4 regions of the Aliivibrio wodanis genome follow, and region 3 is predicted to be linked to each of the others. Evidence: riboswitches for the same ligand, from Rfam matches in the RefSeq annotation. Region 3 holds a riboswitch; each other region holds the start of a gene.

Region 1 (3,184 bases), on a different contig from region 3:
TTGGTTCAAAATCACCAAAGCGAGTCGATAGATCATCACCAAAAATACACACGCAGCAGTGACGAAGCCAAAAGCCCCAGCTGAATATTGATTCAAGCTGCAATACTTCCTTCGCTTCTCCAATGTTAAAAGTAACGCCTGTTATTTGTGGGTATTTTGACTGGAATCTTACCTTAATCGTATTAACCAAAGTTTGCTCTTTATTGGTCAAAGGTAATGTAGTTATTATCGTTACATCTAAATTAGAACGGCCGGGGGTCGCTTGACGTCGCGCTACGCTGCCATAAAGATAGATACTATGAAGTGATTTAGGAACCGCTGAACGCACATGAGCAATCAGATCTCGAATGACAGGTTCAAACTCTTTTTGGAAGGGTGATTGTTTATCAATAATAGGTAAAGTAAAACGGGACACAAAACACACTCCAATCAAAATAGATACAGAAGTAATGATCGCGATTTCACCATAAAAAAGCAATAAAAAACCGGTCATTTAGACCGGTTTGTTAATGATATTGCTAGTTTTATGCAGTTACTGCACGTTTTTTAGACATTATCATCAATGCACCACAAACAAGAATAAACGCGGCTGTTGATGCAGCAAATGCCATTAATACCGATCCTGTAAAACCAAGAGCGATATAACCAATAGCAGATACACCTGCAACGGATAATGCATAAGGTAATTGTGTCGCTACATGATCAATATGACTACAACGAGCACCAGTAGAAGACAAAATGGTAGTATCAGAGATTGGTGAACAATGGTCTCCAAATACAGATCCCGCTAATACCGCACCTAACATTGGTAAAATAAGTGCTATATCAGTCGCGCCCGCCATATCACCTGCAATTGGTAACATGATACCAAACGTACCCCATGATGTACCCGTACTAAATGCCATTAGACCTGAAAGAAGGAATAAAATAACAGGGATCCAGTGAATACCGATGCTACCTTGAGCCAAGCTAGATAAGTAAGAACCTGTTTTCATATCACCTATAACAGAGCCAATTGTCCATGCAAAGAATAAAATCAAGATTGCACCAAACATCGATTTAGCACCAATCCACATGGTCATACCAATATCTTTTGCTGAAATATCTTGACGAAAAACAGTAATAAGAGCAGCACCAAGGCCAATCAAACCACCATAACATAATGATGCACCAACATCGGTATTTTCAAAAGCACCAAGAATATTAATTTCTTTACCATCAGCAACCAACGCTTGTACGCCGGTATAAATCATAAAGAATACTGTCGCTACAATTAGCGTAATTATTGGGAAAATCAAATCTGAAACTTTACCAGTTTCACTCTCAGTAATATTTAGCTCTTCGTTTAGGTCTTTAGATTCAGCATTTACTGCTTTATCATCAAAACCATTACCACGTGATGCTTCATTTTCATGATTACGCATTGGACCAACGTCTAGTTGGAACCAAACAACAGCAAATACCATTAATAGAGCAAAAACAGCGTAAAAATTCATTGGAATCAAGCGAACATATGCACCTAATGCCGAATATTCAGTTACACCGTGTGATACCAAAATACCACCAATAATGGTAATGATATACGCGCCCCAACTTGATGCAGGCATTAAGACACACATTGGTGCAGCAGTAGAATCAAGAATATAAGCTAGCTTTGCTCTTGATACATAAAAACGGTCAGTTACAGGACGAGAAATAGAACCAACAGCTAAGCTATTAAAATAGTCATCCACAAAAATGAAGACACCAAGAAAAGCAGCAAGTAGTTTTGCACCACGTTTACTTTTAATTTTTGTCTGCGCCCATTCTGCAAATGCACGAGTACCACCAGAAAGTGTTAATAGTGCCGTTGTCATTCCTAATAAAATAAGGAAAGCAACAATACTCATATTCCATGTATTAATAGCCCCATCATCGATGAAAACACCTTTAATAGAACTAAAGGTATAAGACACAGTACTAGAAATTGAGTAATTAGACAGCAAGATTGCGCCTAAAATAATACCAACACCAAGAGAAAGTAATACTCGGCGTGTAATAATTGCTAAACCCAAAGCCATTAATGGGGGCAATATTGATATTGGAGAATTGGAAAAATCAGCTAAGTTCATGATCTACAACAACCAGTTTGGTTGGAGATCTACTGTTGATACGGCAAAGCCGTTATAAAGGAAGTGAATGTAAACCATTTCCCCACAGTAGCGCTCCATAGTTGAAAAAATAAAATTGACTATGGCAGTGTTATTCCTTTTCGAAATAACCCCAGCTAAGCACGCTTGATTAACGTAATTAGCTTCGGCACTGACTCCTTTCAATTGCCGTCATCAGAATCACCCTCAAACAATCTACTTTTAGGCAGTGCGCCTCTACCCGTTTAGGTGCGCCCATTGTACTTATTGAAAACAAATTTGCAATGCTATTTTGAGCAATTTAACATTAGGCTACCACACCACTCAGAATGAGATACTTTAACCTTATTTAACTTGACCTATGACACTTATCTCAATATCTTTTAATATATCTATCACTAATATTTTTAATTTATTGACTAATTAATTTGATATATTCTTTTTCTGTTATATTATAATTGTATTATCAAAAATAATTTTGGAATGAACAATGTCTGATACTATTAAAACACTACTGAATCTACGCAGCTTACGTGTACTATCTCGTGAAATGACTCTTGAGCAATTAGAAGAAGCTCTTGAGAAACTACAATCAGTTGTAGCTGAACGTCAAGATACTGAGGCAGAAGACCGCGCTCAACTTGCTGAAAAACAAGCGAAACTTGAAGAGTTCCGTCAAATGATGATCGATAATGGTATTGCACCTGAAGATCTAATGGACACTATGTCTTCTACTACAGTAAAAACAAAACAGAAACGTGCTCCACGTCCTGCTAAATACAAATTCTCAGATCATGCTGGTGCAGAAAAAACATGGACAGGCCAAGGTCGTACTCCATCGGCACTTCAGACTCAACTTGATGCTGGTAAAGCTTTAGAAGATTTCCTAATCTAATCATTATATTGATAAGACTAAAGATAATTTAAAGCCACTCATTTGAGTGGCTTTTTTATATCTGAGTATTGACTTAAAATATGTTCAGTACATCAAATTCATTATATTAATGGAATTCAAAGTCACTGCATTTAGATTTATTATTCTAAAAAATCAAAAA
Region 2 (3,184 bases), on a different contig from region 3:
TGTCTACTCCACGCTTCTTCTATTCCTTCATTTTTTAGCATTAATAATGCTTCATGTAAGGCGTATAAACTATTGACTGGGGCCGTATGGTGATAGCTTCTTTTTCCCTCACCACTCCAATAACCTAACACCAAACTTTGATCTAAAAACCAACTCTGTACGGGCGTCTTTCTCGATGTCATCTTCTCAACGGCTTTATTCGAGAACGTCACAGGAGACAAACCTGGTGTACAAGATAAACATTTTTGGGAACCAGAATACACCGCATCCAATTGCCATTCATCCACCAATAATGGAACGCCACCTAATGACGTCACCGCATCCACAATGGTTAGGCATCCATGCTTACGTGCAAGTTCAGAAATAGCTCTAGCGTCACTCAATACTCCTGTAGACGTTTCTGCATGCACAAAAGCGACAATAGTAATATCAGGATGTTGTTCTAACGCTTGTTTCACTTTATCTAACGAAACTGGTTCTCCCCACTTATCATCAATAACAATTGCAGTACCGCCGCAACGCTCAACATTTTGTCGCATTCGTTCGCCAAAAACACCATTACGACAAACTAAAACCTTCTCGCCAGCTTCAACTAAGTTAACAAAACAAGTTTCCATTCCTGCACTTCCAGGGGCTGATACTGCAATCGTGAACTCGTTTTCTGTTTGAAATGCGTATTTAAGTAACTCTTTAACCTCATCCATCATTTTTATGAATAATGGGTCAAGATGGCCAATTGTAGGTCGGCTTAAGGCTTGTAATACTTGTGGTGAAATATCTGATGGACCAGGTCCCATAAGGGTTCTTCTTGGTGGGATAAAACTTTGCATTATTCACTCCTTGAAATATAGGGTGTACAAAGAATAGACACAAAAATAATTAAACTCAATTAGACTAAGTCATTAGAGTGACTAAACTAGAAAAAACACCATCAAAACACCTACTTTTACTTTAAAGAGAAGAAATACAAATAAAGTTGTTACCACTTGTTGACATTTAAGCCATAAAAAAGCACATTATTAATACGTATTTTGTTCCTTTGAAATACATAAAGAAGAGGAGCATTACCTAGGTAACTTAATTTGTGGAGTCCAAACTCCTAGTCAACTAAGTGAGGGAGAGTAATGCCGAGACGAACTTTATTGGGAAAACTTCGTCGGTCGTTTAGGCTGAATCCTAACGATTGTCACTTATTTTTTAAGTGAAGGGCTTCTAGCAACTATTTATTTCTTGCTATCACCCCTTCACCTTTATTTTACACATTGGATGTAGTCGGGAGACAGGAAAGTGAACCCTATTAATGTTGCTAAATTTGGTGGCACTAGCGTTGCCAATTTCGAAGCAATGAGCTGCAGCGCTCATGTTGTCGAGCAGAATCAAAAAACTCACCTTGTGGTTATTAGTGCTTGCTCTGGCGTTACTAATTTATTGGTAGAGCTCGCTAACGGTGTACAAGATAACCAAAGAAAAAAAGATATTTTTGAAGAGTTAAAGTCCATTCACTTTTCTGTATTAGATCAACTCTCTGATCCTATTTATCCAGAGAAAGCTATTCTTGAAATCCTTGAAGACATAAAAAAAGCGGCCGATGCAGCTTCATTTCAATCAAGTGATAAACTCACTGATCATCTTGTTTCTTGCGGTGAGCTCATGTCAACTCACCTATTTACTCAACTATTAATTGAACGCGGTAACTCTGCCGTTCGCTTTGATATCAGAACAGTTCTTCGCACCGATGCACAATTTGGTAAAGGTGAGCCACAACTTGAAGAAATATCTCAGCTAGCTCAAGCTAAACTCGCACCTCTTTGCCAGAAACATATTGTCGTAACACAAGGTTTCATTGGGTCTGATAATGAAGGAAATACAACGACATTAGGTCGAGGTGGCAGTGATTATAGTGCGGCATTAATAGCTGAATCTGTAAATGCTTGTGGATTAGAAATTTGGACTGATGTTCCTGGTATTTATACTACCGACCCTCGCATTGCACCTGCTGCATCTCCAATCCCAGAAATTAGCTTTAGTGAAGCTTCAGAGATGGCAAACTATGGTGCTAAAATTTTACACCCATCAACACTATTACCCGCTCTACGTCATCAAATCCCTGTGTTTGTTGGTTCATCAAAAGAACCAGAAAAAGGCGGTACGTGGATAAAGCAAAAAGTAGACAGCTCTCCATTATTTAGAGCGCTAACCTTACGTTGCAATCAAACCATGGTGACATTACATAGTCCAAACATGTTCCATGCTTATGGTTTTCTAGCTGAAGTATTTAAAATATTAGCTAAATATCAGATTTCAGTCGATTTAATTACCACCTCTGAAGTAAGTGTCGCTCTTACTCTTGACCAAACTAATACCAACGGTAAAGCGCCAGAATTACCTTTTGAAGCCCAACAAGAATTAGAAAAATTATGCACGGTTGAAATAGAAAACGATCTATGTCTAATTGCACTTATTGGTAATCAAATGAGTGACTCTAAAGGATATGCTAAGCAAGTGTTTGGAGCTTTAGAAGATTTCAATCTACGCATGATTTGTTATGGAGCAAGTCAGCATAATTTATGTTTCTTGTTACATGAATCAGAATCTAAACGTGCGGTTCAAGTTCTACATAAAGAACTATTTGAAAAGTAGAAAATCATGTTCTAAACCTATTAAACTAAAAAATCCCATTAATTGATTATTAATGGGATTTTTAATGTTTATTATGAAAAAGATCTTAGTTTAGATTTGGCCCTAGCCACTTTTCAGTTTCTAACATATCCCAACCTTTTCTCTCTGCATAACTTTCAGCTTGATCTTGCTGTATTTGAGCAATAGCAAAATAACGAGAGTCTGGGTGTGAGAAATACATACCCGACACTGATGCGCCTGGCCACATCGCATAACTTGAGGTTAATGACATACCAATCGATTCTTCAACATTCATCAACTCCCATAAGCTTCCTTTTTCCGTATGCTCAGGGCAGGCAGGATAACCAGGAGCAGGGCGAATACCTTGGTATTTTTCACGGATAAGATCATCATTAGAAAGATCTTCATCTGGTGAATATCCCCAGATATCTTTACGAACTTCTTTGTGTAAATACTCAGCAAATGCTTCGGCTAAGCGATCTGCTACGGCTTGGATCATAATGGCGTTATAGTCATCACCTTTGGCTTTATACTCATCCGCTAG
Region 3 (3,184 bases):
ATAAAAAATCAGAATTAATTACACCCTATATAACATGGTCAAAAGAGCTTATAAAAACAAAGCCTAGACCTGCATTTTATCAAAACCTAATCATTGCTTATCAAGCTCTTGGGCAAGTTCAAAATGCAGAAGATATAAGAAGAGAGGCGATTTTCTTATTTCCAAATAATAAATTTGAATCGGTAGAATTAGATGAAAAACTTCGCCAGAACTCCTCTGTATTAAAAGAGAAAAATAAATAAACGATTCATAAAAACCGCTGATTATTCAGCGGTTTTTTGGTTAATTCTTAAAGAACATCAGATAAAGCCTTAAGACAAAGAGCCACATTTTCTTTCTTAGCCGCATACCCCATTAAACCAATACGCCATGCTTTCCCTGCTAAATCTCCCAGTCCAGCACCAATTTCTAAATTATATTCATTCAGTAGGCGTGACCTAATCGCAGCATCATCAACACCTTCCGGAATATAAACTGCATTCAATTGTGGCAACCGATAAGCTTCATCAACAATAAATTGAATACCTAGAGCTTCTAAACCTTGTTTTAGCTCTTGATGATAATATGCATGTCTACTCCACGCTTCTTCTATTCCTTCATTTTTTAGCATTAATAATGCTTCATGTAAGGCGTATAAACTATTGACTGGGGCCGTATGGTGATAGCTTCTTTTTCCCTCACCACTCCAATAACCTAACACCAAACTTTGATCTAAAAACCAACTCTGTACGGGCGTCTTTCTCGATGTCATCTTCTCAACGGCTTTATTCGAGAACGTCACAGGAGACAAACCTGGTGTACAAGATAAACATTTTTGGGAACCAGAATACACCGCATCCAATTGCCATTCATCCACCAATAATGGAACGCCACCTAATGACGTCACCGCATCCACAATGGTTAGGCATCCATGCTTACGTGCAAGTTCAGAAATAGCTCTAGCGTCACTCAATACTCCTGTAGACGTTTCTGCATGCACAAAAGCGACAATAGTAATATCAGGATGTTGTTCTAACGCTTGTTTCACTTTATCTAACGAAACTGGTTCTCCCCACTTATCATCAATAACAATTGCAGTACCGCCGCAACGCTCAACATTTTGTCGCATTCGTTCGCCAAAAACACCATTACGACAAACTAAAACCTTCTCGCCAGCTTCAACTAAGTTAACAAAACAAGTTTCCATTCCTGCACTTCCAGGGGCTGATACTGCAATCGTGAACTCGTTTTCTGTTTGAAATGCGTATTTAAGTAACTCTTTAACCTCATCCATCATTTTTATGAATAATGGGTCAAGATGGCCAATTGTAGGTCGGCTTAAGGCTTGTAATACTTGTGGTGAAATATCTGATGGACCAGGTCCCATAAGGGTTCTTCTTGGTGGGATAAAACTTTGCATTATTCACTCCTTGAAATATAGGGTGTACAAAGAATAGACACAAAAATAATTAAACTCAATTAGACTAAGTCATTAGAGTGACTAAACTAGAAAAAACACCATCAAAACACCTACTTTTACTTTAAAGAGAAGAAATACAAATAAAGTTGTTACCACTTGTTGACATTTAAGCCATAAAAAAGCACATTATTAATACGTATTTTGTTCCTTTGAAATACATAAAGAAGAGGAGCATTACCTAGGTAACTTAATTTGTGGAGTCCAAACTCCTAGTCAACTAAGTGAGGGAGAGTAATGCCGAGACGAACTTTATTGGGAAAACTTCGTCGGTCGTTTAGGCTGAATCCTAACGATTGTCACTTATTTTTTAAGTGAAGGGCTTCTAGCAACTATTTATTTCTTGCTATCACCCCTTCACCTTTATTTTACACATTGGATGTAGTCGGGAGACAGGAAAGTGAACCCTATTAATGTTGCTAAATTTGGTGGCACTAGCGTTGCCAATTTCGAAGCAATGAGCTGCAGCGCTCATGTTGTCGAGCAGAATCAAAAAACTCACCTTGTGGTTATTAGTGCTTGCTCTGGCGTTACTAATTTATTGGTAGAGCTCGCTAACGGTGTACAAGATAACCAAAGAAAAAAAGATATTTTTGAAGAGTTAAAGTCCATTCACTTTTCTGTATTAGATCAACTCTCTGATCCTATTTATCCAGAGAAAGCTATTCTTGAAATCCTTGAAGACATAAAAAAAGCGGCCGATGCAGCTTCATTTCAATCAAGTGATAAACTCACTGATCATCTTGTTTCTTGCGGTGAGCTCATGTCAACTCACCTATTTACTCAACTATTAATTGAACGCGGTAACTCTGCCGTTCGCTTTGATATCAGAACAGTTCTTCGCACCGATGCACAATTTGGTAAAGGTGAGCCACAACTTGAAGAAATATCTCAGCTAGCTCAAGCTAAACTCGCACCTCTTTGCCAGAAACATATTGTCGTAACACAAGGTTTCATTGGGTCTGATAATGAAGGAAATACAACGACATTAGGTCGAGGTGGCAGTGATTATAGTGCGGCATTAATAGCTGAATCTGTAAATGCTTGTGGATTAGAAATTTGGACTGATGTTCCTGGTATTTATACTACCGACCCTCGCATTGCACCTGCTGCATCTCCAATCCCAGAAATTAGCTTTAGTGAAGCTTCAGAGATGGCAAACTATGGTGCTAAAATTTTACACCCATCAACACTATTACCCGCTCTACGTCATCAAATCCCTGTGTTTGTTGGTTCATCAAAAGAACCAGAAAAAGGCGGTACGTGGATAAAGCAAAAAGTAGACAGCTCTCCATTATTTAGAGCGCTAACCTTACGTTGCAATCAAACCATGGTGACATTACATAGTCCAAACATGTTCCATGCTTATGGTTTTCTAGCTGAAGTATTTAAAATATTAGCTAAATATCAGATTTCAGTCGATTTAATTACCACCTCTGAAGTAAGTGTCGCTCTTACTCTTGACCAAACTAATACCAACGGTAAAGCGCCAGAATTACCTTTTGAAGCCCAACAAGAATTAGAAAAATTATGCACGGTTGAAATAGAAAACGATCTATGTCTAATTGCACTTATTGGTAATCAAATGAGTGACTCTAAAGGATATGCTAAGCAAGTGTTTGGAGCTTTAGAAGATTTCAATCTACGCATGATTTGTTATGGAGCAAGTCAGCATAATTTATGTTTCTTGTTACATGAATCAGAATCTAAACGTGCGGTTCAAGTTCT
Region 4 (3,184 bases), on a different contig from region 3:
AATAAACATTAAAAATCCCATTAATAATCAATTAATGGGATTTTTTAGTTTAATAGGTTTAGAACATGATTTTCTACTTTTCAAATAGTTCTTTATGTAGAACTTGAACCGCACGTTTAGATTCTGATTCATGTAACAAGAAACATAAATTATGCTGACTTGCTCCATAACAAATCATGCGTAGATTGAAATCTTCTAAAGCTCCAAACACTTGCTTAGCATATCCTTTAGAGTCACTCATTTGATTACCAATAAGTGCAATTAGACATAGATCGTTTTCTATTTCAACCGTGCATAATTTTTCTAATTCTTGTTGGGCTTCAAAAGGTAATTCTGGCGCTTTACCGTTGGTATTAGTTTGGTCAAGAGTAAGAGCGACACTTACTTCAGAGGTGGTAATTAAATCGACTGAAATCTGATATTTAGCTAATATTTTAAATACTTCAGCTAGAAAACCATAAGCATGGAACATGTTTGGACTATGTAATGTCACCATGGTTTGATTGCAACGTAAGGTTAGCGCTCTAAATAATGGAGAGCTGTCTACTTTTTGCTTTATCCACGTACCGCCTTTTTCTGGTTCTTTTGATGAACCAACAAACACAGGGATTTGATGACGTAGAGCGGGTAATAGTGTTGATGGGTGTAAAATTTTAGCACCATAGTTTGCCATCTCTGAAGCTTCACTAAAGCTAATTTCTGGGATTGGAGATGCAGCAGGTGCAATGCGAGGGTCGGTAGTATAAATACCAGGAACATCAGTCCAAATTTCTAATCCACAAGCATTTACAGATTCAGCTATTAATGCCGCACTATAATCACTGCCACCTCGACCTAATGTCGTTGTATTTCCTTCATTATCAGACCCAATGAAACCTTGTGTTACGACAATATGTTTCTGGCAAAGAGGTGCGAGTTTAGCTTGAGCTAGCTGAGATATTTCTTCAAGTTGTGGCTCACCTTTACCAAATTGTGCATCGGTGCGAAGAACTGTTCTGATATCAAAGCGAACGGCAGAGTTACCGCGTTCAATTAATAGTTGAGTAAATAGGTGAGTTGACATGAGCTCACCGCAAGAAACAAGATGATCAGTGAGTTTATCACTTGATTGAAATGAAGCTGCATCGGCCGCTTTTTTTATGTCTTCAAGGATTTCAAGAATAGCTTTCTCTGGATAAATAGGATCAGAGAGTTGATCTAATACAGAAAAGTGAATGGACTTTAACTCTTCAAAAATATCTTTTTTTCTTTGGTTATCTTGTACACCGTTAGCGAGCTCTACCAATAAATTAGTAACGCCAGAGCAAGCACTAATAACCACAAGGTGAGTTTTTTGATTCTGCTCGACAACATGAGCGCTGCAGCTCATTGCTTCGAAATTGGCAACGCTAGTGCCACCAAATTTAGCAACATTAATAGGGTTCACTTTCCTGTCTCCCGACTACATCCAATGTGTAAAATAAAGGTGAAGGGGTGATAGCAAGAAATAAATAGTTGCTAGAAGCCCTTCACTTAAAAAATAAGTGACAATCGTTAGGATTCAGCCTAAACGACCGACGAAGTTTTCCCAATAAAGTTCGTCTCGGCATTACTCTCCCTCACTTAGTTGACTAGGAGTTTGGACTCCACAAATTAAGTTACCTAGGTAATGCTCCTCTTCTTTATGTATTTCAAAGGAACAAAATACGTATTAATAATGTGCTTTTTTATGGCTTAAATGTCAACAAGTGGTAACAACTTTATTTGTATTTCTTCTCTTTAAAGTAAAAGTAGGTGTTTTGATGGTGTTTTTTCTAGTTTAGTCACTCTAATGACTTAGTCTAATTGAGTTTAATTATTTTTGTGTCTATTCTTTGTACACCCTATATTTCAAGGAGTGAATAATGCAAAGTTTTATCCCACCAAGAAGAACCCTTATGGGACCTGGTCCATCAGATATTTCACCACAAGTATTACAAGCCTTAAGCCGACCTACAATTGGCCATCTTGACCCATTATTCATAAAAATGATGGATGAGGTTAAAGAGTTACTTAAATACGCATTTCAAACAGAAAACGAGTTCACGATTGCAGTATCAGCCCCTGGAAGTGCAGGAATGGAAACTTGTTTTGTTAACTTAGTTGAAGCTGGCGAGAAGGTTTTAGTTTGTCGTAATGGTGTTTTTGGCGAACGAATGCGACAAAATGTTGAGCGTTGCGGCGGTACTGCAATTGTTATTGATGATAAGTGGGGAGAACCAGTTTCGTTAGATAAAGTGAAACAAGCGTTAGAACAACATCCTGATATTACTATTGTCGCTTTTGTGCATGCAGAAACGTCTACAGGAGTATTGAGTGACGCTAGAGCTATTTCTGAACTTGCACGTAAGCATGGATGCCTAACCATTGTGGATGCGGTGACGTCATTAGGTGGCGTTCCATTATTGGTGGATGAATGGCAATTGGATGCGGTGTATTCTGGTTCCCAAAAATGTTTATCTTGTACACCAGGTTTGTCTCCTGTGACGTTCTCGAATAAAGCCGTTGAGAAGATGACATCGAGAAAGACGCCCGTACAGAGTTGGTTTTTAGATCAAAGTTTGGTGTTAGGTTATTGGAGTGGTGAGGGAAAAAGAAGCTATCACCATACGGCCCCAGTCAATAGTTTATACGCCTTACATGAAGCATTATTAATGCTAAAAAATGAAGGAATAGAAGAAGCGTGGAGTAGACATGCATATTATCATCAAGAGCTAAAACAAGGTTTAGAAGCTCTAGGTATTCAATTTATTGTTGATGAAGCTTATCGGTTGCCACAATTGAATGCAGTTTATATTCCGGAAGGTGTTGATGATGCTGCGATTAGGTCACGCCTACTGAATGAATATAATTTAGAAATTGGTGCTGGACTGGGAGATTTAGCAGGGAAAGCATGGCGTATTGGTTTAATGGGGTATGCGGCTAAGAAAGAAAATGTGGCTCTTTGTCTTAAGGCTTTATCTGATGTTCTTTAAGAATTAACCAAAAAACCGCTGAATAATCAGCGGTTTTTATGAATCGTTTATTTATTTTTCTCTTTTAATACAGAGGAGTTCTGGCGAAGTTTTTCATCTAATTCTACCGATTCAAATTTATTATTTGGAAATAAGAAAATCGCCTCTCTTCTTATATCTTCTGCATTTTGAACTTGCCCAAGAGCTTGATA

The links. Region 3 has a riboswitch for lysine ahead of lysC (lysine-sensitive aspartokinase 3). Riboswitches for the same ligand answer to the same signal wherever they lie in the genome.
Region 1: it holds a riboswitch for lysine, as region 3 does, so the genes downstream of both, ACU5DF_RS09520 (Na+/H+ antiporter NhaC family protein) here and lysC (lysine-sensitive aspartokinase 3) in region 3, are expected to answer to the same signal.
Region 2: it holds a riboswitch for lysine, as region 3 does, so the genes downstream of both, lysC (lysine-sensitive aspartokinase 3) here and lysC (lysine-sensitive aspartokinase 3) in region 3, are expected to answer to the same signal.
Region 4: it holds a riboswitch for lysine, as region 3 does, so the genes downstream of both, lysC (lysine-sensitive aspartokinase 3) here and lysC (lysine-sensitive aspartokinase 3) in region 3, are expected to answer to the same signal.

The regions. Positions count from the first base shown of each region.
Region 1 is NZ_JBREXA010000002.1:344,033-347,216, reverse strand. Features, by position in the region: gene ACU5DF_RS09525 (nucleotidyltransferase domain-containing protein) at 1-415, opposite strand, end outside; gene ACU5DF_RS09520 (Na+/H+ antiporter NhaC family protein) at 525-2,111, opposite strand; lysine riboswitch at 2,192-2,377, opposite strand; gene ACU5DF_RS09515 (H-NS family histone-like protein) at 2,620-3,024, shown strand.
Region 2 is NZ_JBREXA010000002.1:2,721,869-2,725,052, reverse strand. Features, by position in the region: gene ACU5DF_RS20635 (pyridoxal-phosphate-dependent aminotransferase family protein) at 1-830, opposite strand, end outside; lysine riboswitch at 1,047-1,220, shown strand; gene lysC (lysine-sensitive aspartokinase 3) at 1,288-2,640, shown strand; gene metH (methionine synthase) at 2,726-3,184, opposite strand, start outside.
Region 3 is NZ_JBREXA010000011.1:1,743-4,926, forward strand. Features, by position in the region: partial or broken gene ACU5DF_RS23575 (PglL family O-oligosaccharyltransferase) at 1-242, shown strand, start outside; gene ACU5DF_RS23580 (pyridoxal-phosphate-dependent aminotransferase family protein) at 290-1,399, opposite strand; lysine riboswitch at 1,616-1,789, shown strand; gene lysC (lysine-sensitive aspartokinase 3) at 1,857-3,184, shown strand, end outside.
Region 4 is NZ_JBREXA010000005.1:27,023-30,206, forward strand. Features, by position in the region: gene lysC (lysine-sensitive aspartokinase 3) at 74-1,426, opposite strand; lysine riboswitch at 1,494-1,667, opposite strand; gene ACU5DF_RS22960 (pyridoxal-phosphate-dependent aminotransferase family protein) at 1,884-2,993, shown strand; gene ACU5DF_RS22965 (PglL family O-oligosaccharyltransferase) at 3,041-3,184, opposite strand, start outside.